One region of the Pseudomonas sp. GW823-FHT02C02 genome, then DNA from elsewhere that is predicted to be linked to it. Evidence: predicted binding sites of a transcription regulator. Region 1 holds the regulator's gene; each other region holds the start of a gene.
The links. The regulator FliA, encoded in region 1, starts transcription of late flagellar genes. The targets are predictions, from matches to a motif close to CTAAAGTTTNNNNNNNNNNNGCCGNTAA.
Positions count from the first base shown of each region.

Region 2: motA (flagellar motor stator protein MotA) is a predicted target of FliA. The motif match lies at 3,476-3,503, and genes of this name have one in related genera.
Region 3: AC1ROI_RS01420 (methyl-accepting chemotaxis protein) is a predicted target of FliA. The motif match lies at 3,301-3,328, and genes of this name have one in related genera.

Region 1 covers NZ_JBXAJV010000015.1:108,523-114,441, forward strand. Annotated here, with positions in the region: gene AC1ROI_RS24315 (chemotaxis protein CheA) at 1-1,920, opposite strand, end outside; gene AC1ROI_RS24320 (protein phosphatase CheZ) at 1,974-2,762, opposite strand; gene AC1ROI_RS24325 (chemotaxis response regulator CheY) at 2,785-3,156, opposite strand; gene fliA (RNA polymerase sigma factor FliA) at 3,324-4,064, opposite strand; gene fleN (flagellar synthesis regulator FleN) at 4,061-4,891, opposite strand; gene flhF (flagellar biosynthesis GTPase FlhF) at 5,008-5,919, opposite strand, start outside.
Region 2 covers NZ_JBXAJV010000012.1:194,926-200,844, forward strand. Annotated here, with positions in the region: gene orn (oligoribonuclease) at 1-163, opposite strand, end outside; gene rsgA (small ribosomal subunit biogenesis GTPase RsgA) at 271-1,302, shown strand; gene motB (flagellar motor protein MotB) at 1,524-2,552, opposite strand; gene motA (flagellar motor stator protein MotA) at 2,556-3,407, opposite strand; gene AC1ROI_RS21600 (HDOD domain-containing protein) at 3,574-5,112, shown strand; gene AC1ROI_RS21605 (rhodanese-like domain-containing protein) at 5,156-5,919, shown strand, end outside.
Region 3 covers NZ_JBXAJV010000001.1:326,944-332,862, forward strand. Annotated here, with positions in the region: gene AC1ROI_RS01395 (FMN-dependent NADH-azoreductase) at 1-516, opposite strand, end outside; gene AC1ROI_RS01400 (LysR substrate-binding domain-containing protein) at 647-1,555, shown strand; gene AC1ROI_RS01405 (MmcQ/YjbR family DNA-binding protein) at 1,552-1,911, shown strand; gene AC1ROI_RS01410 (DUF1294 domain-containing protein) at 1,908-2,339, opposite strand; gene AC1ROI_RS01415 (undecaprenyl-diphosphate phosphatase) at 2,336-3,166, opposite strand; gene AC1ROI_RS01420 (methyl-accepting chemotaxis protein) at 3,456-5,090, shown strand; gene pnuC (nicotinamide riboside transporter PnuC) at 5,334-5,897, shown strand; gene AC1ROI_RS01430 (AAA family ATPase) at 5,894-5,919, shown strand, end outside.

The sequences.
Region 1 (5,919 bases):
CACCACGTTGGTGCGCGACAGGTCGAGGTGGAAGATTTCGTTGACGTTCACCAGCGGGAACGCGAACGCCTGGTTGCCGAGCATGACCATCAGCGTCGGCATGATCGCCAGGGTCAACGGGACCTTGATGACGATCTTCGAGCCTTTGCCCTTGGTCGAATAAATATTGATGGTGCCGTTGAGCTGGGCGATTTTGGTTTTCACCACGTCCATGCCCACGCCGCGTCCGGAGACATCGGAAATTTCGGTCTTGGTCGAAAAACCCGGCGCAAAGATCAGGTTGAAGCAGTCGGACTCGCTGAGGCGATCCGCGGCATCCTTGTCCATCAGCCCTTTCTTCACAGCAATGCCGCGCAGAACATCGGCGTCCATGCCCTTGCCGTCATCGGAGATGGACAGCAGGATGTGGTCGCCTTCCTGTTCTGCGGACAGGATCACCTTGCCGCTGCGAGGTTTGCCCATCGCTTCGCGCTCGGCCGGCTCTTCAATGCCGTGGTCGACCGAGTTGCGCACCAAGTGGACCAGCGGGTCGGCCAGGGCCTCGACGAGGTTCTTGTCGAGGTCGGTTTCTTCGCCGACCAGCTCCAGGTTGATCTCTTTCTTGAGCTGGCGAGCCAGGTCGCGAACGAGGCGCGGGAAGCGCCCGAAAACTTTCTTGATCGGTTGCATCCGGGTCTTCATGACCGCGGTCTGCAGGTCGGCCGTGACCACGTCGAGGTTCGACACAGCCTTGGACATGGCTTCGTCGCCGCTGTTGAGGCCCAGACGGACCAAGCGGTTACGCACCAATACCAGTTCGCCGACCATGTTCATGATTTCGTCGAGACGCGCGGTATCAACCCGCACGGTGGTCTCGGCTTCACTGGCCGGTTTTTCCGGTGGCGGCGCGGACGGTGCGCGGGCTGGAGCCGGTGCAGCGGCAGCCGCCGGTTTCGGCGCTTCGGCTTTCGGCTCGGGCGCCTTGGCAACCGGTTTCGGTGCAGCAGCCTTGGCGGCTGGAGCAGCCACCGCAGCACCTGTGCCGACTTCAGTGAATTTGCCTTTGCCATGCAATTCGTCGAGCAGCGATTCGAACTCGTGATCGGAGATCAGATCACCACCGGCCGCTTTCGCGGTTGGCGCAGCCGAGGCGGGTACGGCGGCAATGGCCGACTCCAGCGCGTCCACCGCAAAGTTGCCCTTGCCGTGCAACTGGTCGAGCAGTGCTTCGAATTCGTCGTCGGTAATATCAGAGCTGTCGCCGGCCGCTTTCGGAGCAGCCGGTGCAGTGGACGGTGCCACCGCGTCGACGGCGAACTGGCCTTTGCCATGCAGTTGATCGAGCAACGACTCGAACTCGGCATCGGTGATTTCGTCGCCGGCCGCCGAATCGGCAGCCGCTACTGGAGCAACCGCCGGCGCTTCGGCTTGAGCCTTGACGGCGTTCAGCGAGTCCAGCAATTGCTCGAATTCGTTATCAGTGATGTCGCCCGATTCTTCAGCAGCAGGTGCTTCAACCACTTCAGCAACCGGTGCAGATTCATCAGCCGTTTGCGGCTCGGCCAGACGGGCCAGTGCCGCGAGCAATTTAGGCGTGGCAGCCGTAATCGGGCTGCGTTCGCGGACCTCGGTGAACATGCTGTTCACCGCATCCAGCGCTTCGAGAACCACGTCCATCAGTTCCGAGTCGACGCGACGTTCACCCTTGCGCAGGATGTCGAACACGTTCTCGGCGATGTGACAGCACTCCACCAGCTCGTTGAGCTGGAGGAAGCCGGCGCCCCCTTTTACAGTGTGAAAACCGCGAAAAATTGCATTGAGCAAGTCCGCATCATCCGGTCGGCTTTCAAGCTCGACCAGCTGTTCGGACAGTTGCTCTAGAATCTCGCCGGCCTCAACCAGGAAATCCTGAAGGATCTCTTCATCGGCGCCGAAGCTCATTAAGGGGGTGCTCCTGAGGTCTAAAAACCTAAAAAACCTAAAATGCTAAAACTCTAAAATCCTAGGCTGGATAACAAATCGTCCACATCGTCCTGACCGGACACAACGTCTTCTCTTTTATCGGCATGAATCTGCGGACCTTCACCCTGAGAGAGATGTTTTTGCGGATCTTTTTCAGCGAGCATCGCTTCACGGTCATGTTCGATACCCGCAAAGCGGTCTACCTGACTGGCCATGAGCACAAGCTTGAGCAGGTTGCTTTCAACTTCGGTGACCAATTGGGTCACGCGTTTGATCACTTGACCGGTGAGGTCCTGGTAATCCTGGGCCAGCAATATGTCGTTGAGGTTGCTCGACACCGTGCGATTGTCTTCGCTGCTGCGTGTCAGGAAACCGTCGACTCGCCGGGCCAGTTCGCGAAACTCTTCAGCCCCGACTTCGCGACGCATGAAGCGCCCCCAGTCGGTGCTCAATGCCTGAGCTTCAGCGCTCAGGCCATTGACCAGCGGCGTGGCGTTTTCCACCAGGTCCATGGTGCGGTTGGCCGCAGCCTCGGTCAGCTTGACCACATACCCCAGTCGCTCGGTGGCGTCCGTGATCTGCGACACTTCCTCGGCTTGCGGCATGTTCGGGTCAATCTGGAAATTGACGATCGCGCTATGCAGCTCGCGAGTGAGCTTGCCCACTTCCTGGTACAGGCCGCGGTCACGGGTCTGATTGAGCTCATGGATCAGTTGCACAGCGTCGCCGAACCTGCCCTTTTCAAGGCTTTCGACCAGTTCGACCGCGTGTTTTTTCAGGGTCGATTCAAAATCGCCCAGTGAAGATTCGTTATGCTCCATAGCTCCCCCGTGGCGCAGTGGATCAACCGATGCGTTCGAAAATCTTCTCGATTTTTTCTTTCAACGCCTGGGCCGTAAAGGGTTTGACCACATAGCCGTTAACACCGGCCTGGGCTGCTTCGATAATCTGCTCGCGCTTGGCTTCGGCGGTCACCATCAGCACCGGCAGGTGCTTGAGCTTTTCATCGGCGCGCACGTGACGCAGCAGATCGATACCGGTCATGCCAGGCATGTTCCAGTCCGTTACCAGAAAGTCGATGCTCCCGCTGTTGAGAACCGGAATGGCAGTAGTGCCATCGTCGGCCTCGACCGTGTTGGTGAACCCAAGGTCACGCAACAGGTTTTTTATGATCCGCCGCATCGTTGAGAAGTCATCAACGATGAGGATTTTCATGTTCTTGTCCAATTCGACCTCCAAGCAGTCTTAAACGCGCCCAGCACCTGGACGCGCCATTTCAATCAATCCGGCAATGCACTCGATGACTGTCTGGAGCACAACAGATCGCGACCGGTGCAGCTCAACACCCCACCGGCCTCGTTCGCAGTGTCCCCACACTGCCTTCAGCGCGCTCGCCACTCCCCCAAACGCCCCCGCAAACGGGCCGCGCACTGGCTATGTAACTGGCTGACCCGCGATTCGCTGACCCCCAGGACCTCACCGATTTCCTTGAGGTTCAGCTCTTCGTCGTAGTACAGCGCCAACACCAGTCGCTCACGCTCCGGCAAATTGGCAATCGCGTCCGCCAGCGCGGCCTGGAAGCGTTCATCTTCCAGATCGCGTGACGGCTCCAGATGTGCACTCGCGCCATCCTCGTGCAGCCCTTCGTGTTCGCCGTCCTGCAACAGATCGTCGAAACTGAATAACCGGCTGCCCAGGGTGTCGTTCAAAATCCCGTAATAATCGTCGAGACTCAATTGGAGTTCGGCCGCAACTTCATGATCTTTAGCGTCACGACCGGTTTTAGCTTCAATCGAGCGAATTGCGTCACTGACCATGCGGGTATTGCGGTGAACCGAGCGTGGCGCCCAGTCACCCTTGCGCACTTCATCGAGCATCGCGCCGCGGATTCGAATGCCCGCGTACGTCTCGAAACTCGCGCCTTTGCTGGCGTCATATTTGGTCGATACTTCCAGCAGGCCGATCATCCCGGCCTGGATCAGGTCTTCAACCTGAACACTGGCCGGCAGACGCGCCAGCAAGTGGTAAGCAATGCGTTTGACCAGTGGCGCGTAACGCTCGATCAGCTCGTACTGCGCGTCACGTGCCGACTTCTTGTAGAGGTTGTAGCCACTGGCTGTCATAGGACGGGTCCTGCGGTCTGTTGCACGAGGCGCTCGACGAAAAACTCCAGGTGCCCACGCGGGTTGGCAGGCAGCGGCCAGGTGTCGACCTTCTGCGCGATGGCCTTGAACGCCAGGGCGCACTTGGAACGCGGGAAGGCTTCGTAGACGGCACGCTGTTTCTGCACGGCCTTGCGCACGCTTTCGTCGTAAGGCACCGCGCCGACGTATTGTAAGGCGACGTCAAGGAAGCGGTCCGTGACCTTGGTCAACTTGGCGAACAGGTTGCGACCTTCCTGCGGGCTCTGGGCCATGTTGGCCAGGACGCGGAAGCGGTTCATGCCGTAATCGCGGTTCAGCAGTTTGATCAGCGCGTAGGCGTCGGTGATCGAGGTCGGCTCGTCGCACACCACCAGCAAGACCTCTTGCGCTGCGCGGACGAAACTGACTACCGAGTCACCAATACCTGCAGCGGTGTCGATCACCAAGACATCGAGGTTGTCGCCGATATCGCTGAAGGCCTGGATCAGACCGGCGTGTTGAGCCGGGCTCAGATGAACCATGCTCTGTGTGCCGGACGCGGCCGGGACAATGCGAATACCGCCAGGGCCCTGCAACAGAACGTCGCGCAGCTCACAGCGGCCTTCGATCACGTCGGCCAGGGTACGTTTGGGTGTCAGCCCCAAGAGGACGTCGACGTTCGCCAGCCCCAGATCGGCGTCCAGCAGCATGACGCGCCGGCCGAGCTCAGCTAGAGCCAGGGACAAGTTCACTGACACGTTAGTCTTCCCGACGCCACCTTTGCCGCCGGTCACCGCGATCACCTGTACGGGATGCATGCTGCCCATGTTATTTCTTTACCTTGTCTTGCATAGACGGAGGCCACATTACTGGCTGCGCGCTCAATAACTGAACAATGCATGGCAGACCATCGATGTAGGTACAAAAACGGTTCATTAGCACCTCAGCCAACCTGCTTGGTCGGGCTGTGGTAAATATCAGCGAACATGTCAGCCATGGCTTCTTCGCTGGGTTCTTCTTGCATTTGCACGCTGACGGCACGACTGACCAACTGATGACGACGCGGCAGATGCAAATCATCCGGAATACGCGGGCCATCGGTCAGGTAAGCCACCGGCAATTCATGACTGATCGCCAGGCTCAACACCTCGCCCAGACTTGCCGTTTCATCCAGTTTAGTCAGGATGCAGCCAGCGAGCCCGCAGCGCTTGTAACTGTGATAAGCGGCCGTTAGAACCTGTTTCTGGCTGGTGGTTGCCAGAACCAGATAATTTTTTGACTTGATGCCCCGTCCGGCCAGGCTTTCGAGCTGCATGCGCAGGGCTGGATCGCTGGCCTGGAGGCCGGCGGTATCGATCAGCACCACGCGCTTGCGCAGCAAGGGGTCCAGCGCCTGCACCAGAGATTGGCCCGGATCGACGTGGGTTACCGACACGTTGAGAATCCGGCCCAGGGTCTTCAATTGTTCCTGAGCACCGATACGGTAGCTGTCCATGCTCACCAGCGCGATGTTTTGCGCGCCGTATTTGAGCACGTAGCGAGCCGCGAGCTTGGCCAGGGTGGTGGTCTTGCCCATGCCGGCAGGGCCGACCATGGCAATCACGCCGCCCTCTTCCAGTGGTTCGACTTCCGGTGTGGCAATCATCCGTGCCAAGTGCGCCAGTAACATGCGCCAGGCCTGACGGGGTTCGTCAATGTCGGTAATCATCGCCAGCAAGTCGCGGGACAACGGGCCGGACAGGCCGATGCGTTGCAGGCGACGCCAAAGATTGGCCTGGGCTGGACGGCTGCCTTGCAGCTGATTCCAGGCCAGGGAGCCGAGTTGTACTTCCATCAATTCGCGCAGGCTGTTGAG
Region 2 (5,919 bases), on a different contig from region 1:
CGAGGATCTCGTCGCTGTGGTGAATGGCGATCACCGGCCCTTCGGCCAAGGTGTTCAGGTCACTGTCGGTGACAATGGTCGCCATTTCGATGATGACGTCGGTATCAGGGTTCAGACCGGTCATTTCCAGGTCGATCCAGATCAGATTCTGCGGGTTTTGCATGTGTCGGCTCCTAGGCAATGCTGCGCAGTTTAGCCTAGGGCGGCGCCCGGGCGTGCTAAACTCGCGGCCGTTTTACCTAATCGCTGCATTCTTGATACGGAACACCCATGGCCAAACGCCAACTCAATCGTCGTCAAAACTGGCGCATCGAAAAGATCCAAGGTGAACGCGCTGCCCGCGCCGCCAAACGCGAGTCCTCGGCTGTCGAGGCACTTGAGGGCGGCGACCTGGGTCCGGAACAGACGGGCCTGGTGATCGCGCACTTCGGTGTGCAGGTCGAAGTCGAAGCCCTTGAGGGCGAACTGGCCGGCGAAGTGTTCCGCTGCCATTTGCGCGCCAACCTCCCAGCGCTGGTGACCGGTGATCAGGTGGTCTGGCGTGCCGGCAACCAAGGCATCGGGGTAATCGTGGCGCAGCTGCCGCGTAAAACCGAACTTTGCCGTCCGGACAGCCGTGGTCAGCTCAAGCCCGTTGCAGCCAACGTCGATATGATCGTCATCGTCTTCGCCCCGCTGCCCGAGCCGCACGCGAACCTGATCGACCGTTACCTGGTCGCTGCTGAGCACGCCGGGATTCGTCCGCTGCTGCTGCTCAACAAGTTCGACCTGATCGACGAGCAGAACGCCCCGGCGCTGAATGCCTTGCTGGCGGTTTACCGCACGCTGGGTTACCCGGTGCTGGAGGTCTCGGCGCACCACGGCAACGGCATGGAACAGCTGCAAAAACAGCTGGACGGACGCATCAGCGTATTCGTCGGCCAGTCCGGCGTCGGCAAGTCCTCGCTGGTCAACAGCCTGCTGCCGGAAGTCGAAGCCCGTGTCGGCCCGCTGTCCGAGCTGTCCGGCCAGGGCACCCACACCACCACGACCGCGCGGTTGTTCCACTTCCCCGGTGGCGGTGAGTTGATTGACTCCCCGGGTATCCGCGAATTCGGTCTGGGTCACGTCAGCCGTGCCGACGTCGAAGCCGGTTTCATCGAGTTCAACGACTTGATCGGCACCTGCCGCTTCCGCGACTGCAAGCACGACCGCGAGCCGGGTTGCGCCTTGCTCAAGGCGCTGGAAGAGGGTCGCGTGCAGCAGCAGCGGATGAACAGCTATCGCTCGATCATCGCCAGTTTGCCGGAAACCAGTTATTAAGTAGCCGTGATCATGTTCGTGATGCCACGAACATGATCCATGGGCGGCCGTTACCGCAGAAATGGATATGTACACCGCCCTCCCCCCGTCGCCTGACACAAAGCCTTCGCGAGCAGGCTCGCTCCCACAGGGACTATGTCCACGCTAAAAATGCAGTGACGTCCAACCCCGTGAAAGACGCACAAAAAAGCCGACATCTCTGTCGGCTTGATTGTTGTGGATCACTGCTTCGGCGGTTCCGCCGGTTTCGGTGCCGGGTCTTCGAAGATATTCAATCGCTCACGAAGCTCATGGGCCGGCAGCGGTAGTTTATCCGCCGGCAATGCGTTCGGATCGATCGGCGTGGCCGGCACTTCGCCCGGACCGCCCTGCCCTTGCGTTGGCGCAGGTGCCGGTTCAACGCCTTGCGAACCTTCGATGGCGCGTTGGGCCTTTTTGGTCAGCACCACGATGTCGATCCGGCGATTGACCGGGTTGAACGGGTTCTCGCGATCGAACAGCGCCGACGAGGCATAACCGACCACCCGCGCCACTTGCTGATCCGGATAGCTGCCGGCGACCAGGGCACGGCGGGCGGCGTTGGCACGGTTGGCTGAGAGTTCCCAGTTACCAAAATCACCGGTGCCCGAGTACGGCTTGGCATCGGTATGGCCGCTGATGCTGATCTTGTTCGGCACCGCTTTGATGGTGTCGGCCATGGCCAGCAGGATGTCTTCGAAATACGGTTTCAGACGCGCTGAGCCTGAGTCGAACATAGGCCGGTTTTCCGCGTCCATGATCTGGATGCGCAAGCCGTCCTGTGTGATTTCGAACAGGATCTGGTCCTTGAATTTTTGCAGCTGCGGGTTTTCATCAACCTTGTTCTGCAATTCTTGCAGCAACAGTTCCAGGCGTTCCTTCTCCACCTGTTCGGCCATGCCTTCGACCTGGTCGGTGTCGACGGTGACTCGGTCCGGCTGCGGCTGAGACTTCACCTCAGGGTTGAGGGTGTTCTCCGGCGCCAGGGTCGGGGAGCCGCCCAGATCGATGATGTATGGCGTGCCGCTTTCGGAAAAACCGACCGGGTCCTTGAAGTAACCGGCGATGGCAATCTTCTGTTCCGGCGTGGCGGTGGACAGCAACCACAGCACCAGGAAGAACGCCATCATCGCCGTCGCGAAGTCCGCGAAGGCGATTTTCCAGGAGCCCCCGTGATGTCCGGCCGCGTATTTTTTTACGCGTTTGATGATTATCGGCTGGTTGTTTTCCATGACTTAGCGACCGCGAACCGCTTGTTCCAGCTCAGCGAAGCTAGGACGGTGCGCCGGGTACAAAACCTTGCGGCCGAATTCCACTGCCAGCGATGGCGGCATGCCGGAAGCCGAAGCAACCAGCGAAGCCTTGATGGCTTCGTAGACGTTCAGCTCCTCCTTGGCTTCGTGGGCCAGGGCATGGGCCAGCGGGCCGAAGAAGCCGTAGGCGGCGAGAATACCGAAGAAAGTACCTACCAGTGCCGCACCCACGTGTAAGCCGATCATTTTCTGATCGCTTTCACCCAGGGAGGCCATGGTCACCACGATACCCAATACGGCCGCGACAATACCGAAGCCAGGCATGGCGTCGGCGATGCCGTTCACGGCGTGGGACGGGTGATCGAGGTCTTCCTTGAGGCTGGTCAGTTCCATGTCGAACAGACCTTCGAGCTCATGGGGCGCCATGTTGCCGGAGGACATGATGCGCAGGTAATCGCAGATGTAAGCGGTCATGCGGTCATCTTTCAGAACCGCAGGGTACTTGGCGAAGATCGGGCTCGCGGCGGCGTCTTCGATGTCGCCTTCGATCGCCATCATGCCTTCGCGGCGGCTCTTGTTGAGGATCTCGTAGATCAGGCCCAGCACTTCCAGATAGAACGTGTGGTTGAAGCGCGAACTGAACATTCCCAGCGCTTTCTTGAGAACGAGTTTGAACATGTGACCTGGGTTGGCCTGCAGGAATGCACCGAGGGCCGCACCACCGATAATCATCACCTCGAAAGGTTGAATCAGGGCGGCAATCTTGCCGTGGGAAAGCACGTATCCGCCGAGCACGCTCGCGAATACGACGATGATGCCGATTATTTTAGCCATAGGTAGGAGAGCACTTACTGAGTCGGGTTCAAGGTCATATTCGGAAGTTAAAAAATCTCTTCTTCTACTTATCGGCAAAACTGCGCCAGACTATAGCCAGTTCAAGCGAAAAGCTAATTTAGCCCTCTCTGGGCATAGGTAATGCAGACGATGATCACGTCCAACCATGGCTAACGAAACGAACACCCCGATCCCAAAACCAACCACTCTTGAAGGCTGGGTCAAGCTTCTCGATGGCGTGCGTCTGCCGGTTCCGCAAGACAGTCACGACCGTGTCTGCAAGGCCCTCGCCGACAACCGCAGCTCGATTCGCGACATCGCCGAATTGTTGCAGGACAGCCCGGCCCTGGCCTTGAGCGTGATTCGTGAAGCCAATCGTCATACCCACGGCAGCATGACCGACCCGGCGGAAAACCTTGAGGTGGCGATCAATCGTCTCGGGTTGAAACGCACCGAGGAATTGCTCGCCCGGTTGCCTGCCGAACCGCAATCACAGATCCCGGTGGCGTTGCGTCAGCTGCAGATGATCAGCCAGCACGCGACCCAACAGGCCAACGGTTTTTTTGCCGCTCGCCTGGCGCGGCTCTGGCAGGACATCCACTGGGGCAGCCTGCTGTTTCTCTCGCCGCTCTGGCCGATGGCGTTGACTCATCCGCAGTTGCTCGAAGAATGGGAACTGCGGGTCATTCATAAAGGCGAGTCAGCGCGCAAAGTCGAAAAGGACCTGTTCGGCGTTCGCCTGCTGGACATCTGCCAGGCGCTGGTGGACATCTGGCGCCTGCCAATCTGGGTGCAGCAAGGTTATCGCCTGCTGCTCAACGAGCAGCGCGAACTGGTCAAAGTCCTGCGCATTGCCCGGGACAGCGAGCATCCCTTGCGCCAGCAAAACCGCCTCGATGACGATCCGACCTTGCGTCGCTGGCTCAACCAACCGGCCAATACCGTGTTGCTGGCCAATGGGCTGGCACTGTCGGCGCAACAGGCCTGGGACAGCCCGCACAGCGAGCGCTGGCAATACCTGACCAGCCTTTACCTGCAAATGCCGATGAGCGACGTGCAGCAGCAACTGCATCAACAAGCCGTGAACAGCGCGCACCAGCACGCCATGCCGGACATCTGGCACCCCGCCGTAGCGTTGATCTGGCCCTCGGGCGTGAACCGCATTCACGCCGGGTTGCTGCCGGCACCAGCACCGACCACCGAAAACCTGACGGCATGGCGTAGACAATGTGCTGAACTGCTGGTTGAGCCGAGCCGCTTCACCAATGCGATGCACTTGACCACGTCGGCCCGGGACGCACTGGTCGCATGCGGTATGCGTCGAGTGATGATATTGATGGCTGACCGCACTCACGCCAATTTGCGTGCGCATCAAACAGCCGGGCTGGCGAAGGAAGCGGCGGGGCTAAACCTGGTCGTGAGTCAGAGCACCGTGCTGCAACGGTTGCTCTCGCAACAGGCCCAGGTGCGATTGACCCCGGCCAACAACGCCCAGTTCTCGGCATTGCTACCCGCCAGCCTGCGTGCGCAGTTTCGCGGCGAACACCTGCTGCTGCGCTCGCTGGTCAACAATGGTCGGGTGATCATGGTCGTTGTGGCGGATCAGGGCGGCGGGCCGTTCTCGGAAATCACCGTGCAAGCCTTCGGCAAAACCGCGCAGTGCATTGAAAAGGCACTCCATAGCTTTAGCCAGCGCGGTCAATGAATGCTGCGCTACAATCCTCCCTTTTGTGCTCTGGAGACCTCACATGTCTGACTTCTCTGGCTTGGCGCTGGTCATCGAGCCGAGCGACTTGCTCCCTCGCCTTGAGTCCCGCGAACTGATTCTGGTGGACCTGACCAGCAGTGCCCGCTATACCGAAGGGCATATTCCCGGTGCACGCTTTGTCGATCCCAAACGCACACAACTCGGCCAGGCTCCTGCGCCTGGGCTGATGCCGCCGCAAGCGGCACTCGAAACGTTGTTCGGTGAGTTGGGACATAACGCCAATACCACCTACGTGGTCTATGACGACGAAGGCGGCGGCTGGGCCGGGCGCTTTATCTGGCTGCTCGATGTCATCGGCCATCGCAACTACCACTATCTCGACGGCGGCCTGACAGCCTGGCTGGCGGAAGGCATGCCCATGTCGATCCAAATCCCGGCCCCCGCTGGCGGCCCGGTGGCGTTGACCCTGCACGACGAGCCGACCGCCACCCGCGAATACCTGCAAAGCCGTCTCGGTGCCGCCGACCTGGCGATCTGGGACGCGCGCGGCCCACTGGAATACTCCGGCGAGAAAGTCCTGGCAGCCAAGGCCGGGCACATTCCCGGCGCGGTGAATTTCGAATGGACGGCCGGCATGGATCAAGCGCGCAACCTGCGCATCCGCACGGACATGCCGCAGATCCTGGAACAACTCGGTATCACCAAAGACAAAGAAGTCATTACCCACTGCCAGACTCACCATCGCTCTGGCTTCACTTATCTGGTGGCCAAATCCCTCGGTTATCCGCGGGTCAAAGGCTACGC
Region 3 (5,919 bases), on a different contig from region 1:
AACAAACTCAATGTCGGTGATGCCGATGAAGCCGAACAGCACCTTCAAGTACTCTTCGTGCGCAACGCCAGTCGCCTGACCGGCATGCAGACCGCCGGACGTCGAGACGATCACGACTTTCTTGCCACCGCACAGGCCTTCAGGGCCCGCTTCGGTGTAGCGGAAGGTCTGGCCGGCAACGGCAATGCGGTCGATCCAGGCCTTGAGTTGGGTCGGGATGGTGAAGTTGTACATCGGCGCTGCGATGACAACGGCGTCGGCCGCGAGGAATTCGGCCAGGGTGGTGGCGCTGAGTTCGGCTTCGTGCTGTTGCGCGGCGTTGCGCAGTTCAGCGGTGGTGCCGGCGGCAACCAGGGTGGTGGCGGAGAAATGGCTGATGGCATCGGCGGCCAGATCGCGGTAGGTCACCACCGCGGTTGGCTCGGCGGCTTGCCAGGCTTTGACGACTTCGCTGCTCAGCAGACGGGAAGCCGAGTTGTCACCAAGAATGCTCGAATCGATATGCAGCAGTTTCATAAGGGATCTCCAGGTGAGGATCGCCACCGGGCGATCTGATGGGGAGGATCCTACAGATGAAACCAATAGCTGATTAGTCCGCAACAATGCGATAGTTCGTCCCACTGATAGAACAATCGGATTTCCAATCATGCAAGACCTCAACGACCTTTACTATTTCGCCAAAGTGGTCGAAGCCGGTGGCTTCGCCGCAGCCGGGCGTTTGCTGGGGATTCCCAAGTCCCGATTGTCGCGACGCATTGCCGAGCTGGAAGAACGCCTCGGCGCGCGCCTGCTGCAACGTACCACCCGGCAACTCAAGCTGACGGCGGTGGGCGAACGTTACCTGCGGCACTGTCAGGCGATGCTGCTGGAAGCCGAGATGGCCGATGAAGCCGTGGCGAGTATGTCCAGCGAACCTCGCGGACGCTTGCGGGTGTCCTGCCCCGTCGGGCTGGCCCACGAAATGCTGCCGACGGTGATCAGCCGCTTCCTCGAAAAACACCCTCAGGTGCAACTGGAAGTCATGTTGCTCAATCGCCGGGTCGACTTGGTCACCGAAGGCGTCGATGTCGCGCTGCGGGTCCGTGAGTTGGGCGATGAAGATCCGTTGCTGGTGACCCGTCGCTTGCGCCAGGCACAGATGGCGATGGTCGCCAGCCCGGCCTTCCTGCACGGACGTGAGATCAACCACCCCGAAGACCTGAAATCCTTGCCGGTGCTTGGTGCGCTGGAAGCCGACCGCCTGGTGCACATTCGCATGCTCGATCAGCAGGGCAAAAGCTACGATTTGAGCCTGGAAGCGCGATTGGGCATTGACGATTTCATCGTGCGCAAGGCCTGCACGCTCGCCGGCCAGGGGTTCACCATGCTGCCGATGATGTATTGCGAACAGGAGCTGGAAAATGGTTCGCTGGTGCAGTTGCTACCCGATTGGTCATTGCCTGGCGGCTGGCTGCAAGCGGTCTACCCTCATCGGCGCGGGGTGATGCCGGCCGTGCGGGCCTGGATCGACCATTTGATCGAATCATTCAATGCCTGTGGGGACCGATTGATATGAAGGCTGGACGCATGAGCGAAGAGGACGTCGCGCAATTCTGTCTCGCGCTACCCGGTGCGCGGGAAGACTACAAGTGGGGAGGCGTTCGGGTGTTTTCGATTGCCGGGAACAAGATGTTCGCCTTGCAGAACCTGCGCGGCGATTCCCTGGCGTTCAAGGTCGACAAGGATCTGTTCCTCGGGCATTGCGACCGCCCGGGGATTCACCCGGCGCCGTACCTGGCGCGGGCCCAGTGGATCATCATGCAAACGCCCTACCCGCTGGGATCCGAGGAGCTTCAGGCGTTGTTGAAACGTTCCCATCAACTGGTGGTGAGCAAGCTGCCCAAGCGCACCCAGGTCAGCCTGTTGCTTTAAAGCAGTGCAAACAGGTGAGCGCCGAGGAATAGCTGGTCGATCCAGAACACCTGATGCATCAGCACAATGAGCCAGAACACCAGCTGGAACGAGACCTTGCGAGTCTTGTGCCGAAACACTTGCTGGGCCAGCAAGGCACCCGGCCATCCGCCCGCCAGCTCCACCGCGTGCAACACGTTTTCCGGTGTCCGCCAGCTGTCGGCGCGAGCCTTGCGCTTGTCGCTCCAGTACAGGAAGAACGCCAGCACGCTGACGATGCCGTAAGCCGCCAGCGGAATCAGCGACACCCCATGCAGCCACAACGACATTGAACCCGTCAGTGGCAGCGCGCACAGGATCGCCAACACCAGCAATTTCAGCCGAGGGTGCTGGACCCGCTCGCCCCCGGACCTGCGTCCGGGATTGTTGCGCGCGCTGGAGTCATTCATGGGCGTGCGGCGGCCCAATCGACCCAGCCGAATTGCCAGGTGGCCAGGATGAACAGGCCGAACGCAATGCGATACCAGGCGAATGCCGCGTAGCTGTGGCTGCCGATGAACACCAGCAAGCCTCTGACGGCAATCATCGCGAAGATGAACGCCGTGACGAAGCCGATCGCAAACACCGGAAGATCAGCCGGTACGAACAGGTCGCGGTATTTGTAGCCCGAATACACCGCCGCACCGACCATGGTCGGCATCGCCAGAAAGAACGAGAACTCGGTGGCCGTCTTGCGCGACAACCCGAACAGCAAGCCGCCGATGATGGTCGAACCGGAACGCGAGGTCCCGGGAATCATGGCCAGGCACTGGGCGAACCCGACTTTCAAGGCATCTTTCCAGGTGATTTCGTCGACAGTGTGGGCATGCACTTCATGCTGACGCTGCTCCGCCCACAACATCACGATCCCGCCCACGACCAAGGCCGTGGCCACGGTGATCGGGTTGAACAGGTATTCGTGGATGAGATCGGCAAAAATCACCCCCAATACCACCGCAGGCAGGAAAGCGATCAACAGGTTGGCGGTAAAACGCCGGGCGTTTGGTTGTGTCGGCAAACCGACGACCACGTCGAAGATCTTTCGGCGAAATTCCCACACCACCGCCAGGATCGCCCCGAGCTGGATAATGATATTGAAAGCCATCGCGCGTTCGCCACCGAAGTTGAGCAAGTCCGCGACTATGATTTGGTGACCGGTACTGGAAATGGGCAAAAATTCCGTCAGCCCTTCTACAACCCCTAAAATCAATGCCTGCAAGGCGGTCCAAAGTTCCATCAATCCCCCAAAGGCGATGCGCCAAGGCATGCCCCATTAGTTTTTTAAGCGTTCACCGCGCCAAGCGTAGCTGAAGTCCCGCGCGCAAAGGATCCAGACGGAGCCGTAAAAACTCCGTGAAAAATCAACTTGGATTCAGGTTTTTCCGCGCGGGGCCGAAATCCTATCAGACAAGCCCCGATAACGCTGCCGCGTAATGAGACTTGGGTCGTATAGGCCCGACCGGCAAAGCGTGGTTGGATGCTGGCAATCGTTTATTACAAGAAAAAGAAATCGGAGTGACAGCGTTATGAACAGCTTGCGCAGTGTGTCGATCAGCCGACGCTTGTGGCTCATCTTGATTGTGTCGGTATTGATGTTGTTGACGTTGGGCGTGTTGATGCTCAAGCAGATCCATACCGATCTATACCAGGCAAAAGCCCAGAAAACCCAGCACGTAGTGCAGACCGCCAGCGGCATTCTGACTTACTACCACGGCCTGGAAACCGCCGGCACACTCACCCGCGATGCCGCGCAGAAGCAGGCACTGACCGCCGTGCGCGGGCTGCGTTATGACCAGAACGACTATTTCTGGATCAACGACCTGACGCCGGTGATGGTGATGCACCCGGCCAACCCCAAACTCGATGGGCAAAACCTCTCGGCGATCCGCGACCCGGACGGTTTTGCGCTGTTCAACGAAATGGTGGCCGTCGCCAAGGCCAAAGGCGCCGGTACGGTCAACTACCGCTGGCCTAAGCCGGGCGCCAGCGACCCGGTCGGGAAAACCTCCTACGTCAAATTGTTCGAACCTTGGGGCTGGGTGATCGGTTCGGGCGTGTACATCGATGACATGCAGGCCGAGTTCTACGGCCAGGTCTGGAAGGCTTCGTTCGTCGGCCTGGTGATTGCGCTGATCATGGCGTTGCTGGTGATCATGATCGCTCGCAGTATCGTGCGACCGCTTCAGGACACAGTGAACGCCATGGCCAACATCGCCAGCGGCGAAAGCGATCTGACCCGCAGCCTCGACACCCATGGCCAGGATGAAGTCACGCAACTGGCCCGGCACTTCAATGCCTTCACTGCCAAACTGCGAGGGGTGATCAGCGAGCTGCAAGTGTCCGCCAGCGCCCTGGGCCTGTCGTCCAGCGAACTGGGCAATGACGCCGCCCAGGCCCAGCAACGCAGTCAGCAACAGTCCCAGCAGATGGAGCTGGTGGCGACTGCGATCAACGAAGTGACTTACGGTGTGCAGGACGTGGCCAAGAATGCCGAGCATGCGGCCAGCGAAATGCGCGATGCCGAATCCCAGGCGCAGCAGGGGCAGATCAATATTGATGGCAGCTTGCAGCAGATCGACAAACTGTCCGGCACCATCGATCAAGCCGTGGAAGTGATTCGCACCCTGGCCGCTGAAAGCACCCAGATTGGCAGTGTCCTGGAGGTGATCCGCTCCATCGCCGAGCAAACCAACCTGCTGGCACTCAACGCCGCCATCGAGGCTGCCCGCGCCGGTGAACAAGGCCGTGGCTTTGCGGTGGTGGCCGATGAAGTGCGCCTGTTGGCCCAGCGTACCCAGAAGTCCACGGCGGAGATCCAGTCGATGATCGAGCGCCTGCAGACTCACTCCGAAGCGGCGGTGAAAGTGATCGGCGACAGCAGTCGAGCCTCGCAACTGACCATCGAACAGGCCGGTCTGGCCGGCGCCAGCCTCAATGCCATCGGCCAGGCGCTGCGCAACCTCAACGGGCTGAACGCCTCGATCGCCAGCGCGACCCTGCAGCAAGCCCATGTGGTGGAAGACATCAATCAGAACGTCACCCAGGCGGCAGGCTTGTCCCACAGCACCGCGCTGGCGGCCGAGCAATCGAGTGTGGCCAGCGTTCGGCTCAAGGACTTGAGCGAGCAGGTGAACAGCCTGCTCAAACAGTTCCGCGTGTAAAAGCAGACACAGAACCCTGTGGCGAGGGGGCCTGCTCCCGCTGGGCCGCGAAGCGGCCCTGAATAGGCAATCCCGTTTTTTCAGGTAAACCGCGATAGCGCCTTTGCGACTGCTTCGCAGCCGAGCGGGAGCAAGCTCCCTCGCCACAAGTGTGCGTCAGACGCCAGTTTCGGGTTGCTAACGCATTTGCCTTCTCTCTGGGTACAATCCGCCCCCCTCTTTCGTTTTCACCAAGGAACCCCCATGTCCGGCCTTGAACTGTTTGCCGCCACCCTCGGCGTGATCGCCGTCTGGTTGACGGTCAAACAGAACCCCTGGTGCTGGCCGATCGGCCTGGTCATGGTGCTGCTTTATAGCTGGATCTTTTTTGAAGTGAAGCTGTATTCGGACATGCTCCTGCAAGTGATCTACGCCGCGCTGCAGCTCTACGGCTGGTGGCAATGGACCCGCGCGGGCGAAGCCAATAGCGGCCGGCAGGTCAGTCGGCTTGAGAGCAAATCGATCGCTGCGGGCCTTGCGGCCGGTGCCATCGGCAGTCTGCTGCTAGGCGCCGCCATGGCGCACTGGACAGATGCCGCGCAGCCCTGGCTTGATGCTGCGCTGACCGGTTTCAGCCTTGTGGCGCAGTTATGGATGGCGCAAAAACGCGTGCAATGCTGGCCGTTGTGGATCGCCGTCGATGTGATTTTCGTCGGGCTGTTCATTTATAAGGACATGTACTTGACCGCCGCCCTCTATGCACTGTTCCTGCTGCTGGCCGTTCAAGGTTGGCGTGAATGGCGCGCCGACTCGGCTCTGCGCGCATGAAAGTGCTGGTGCTCGCGGGCCC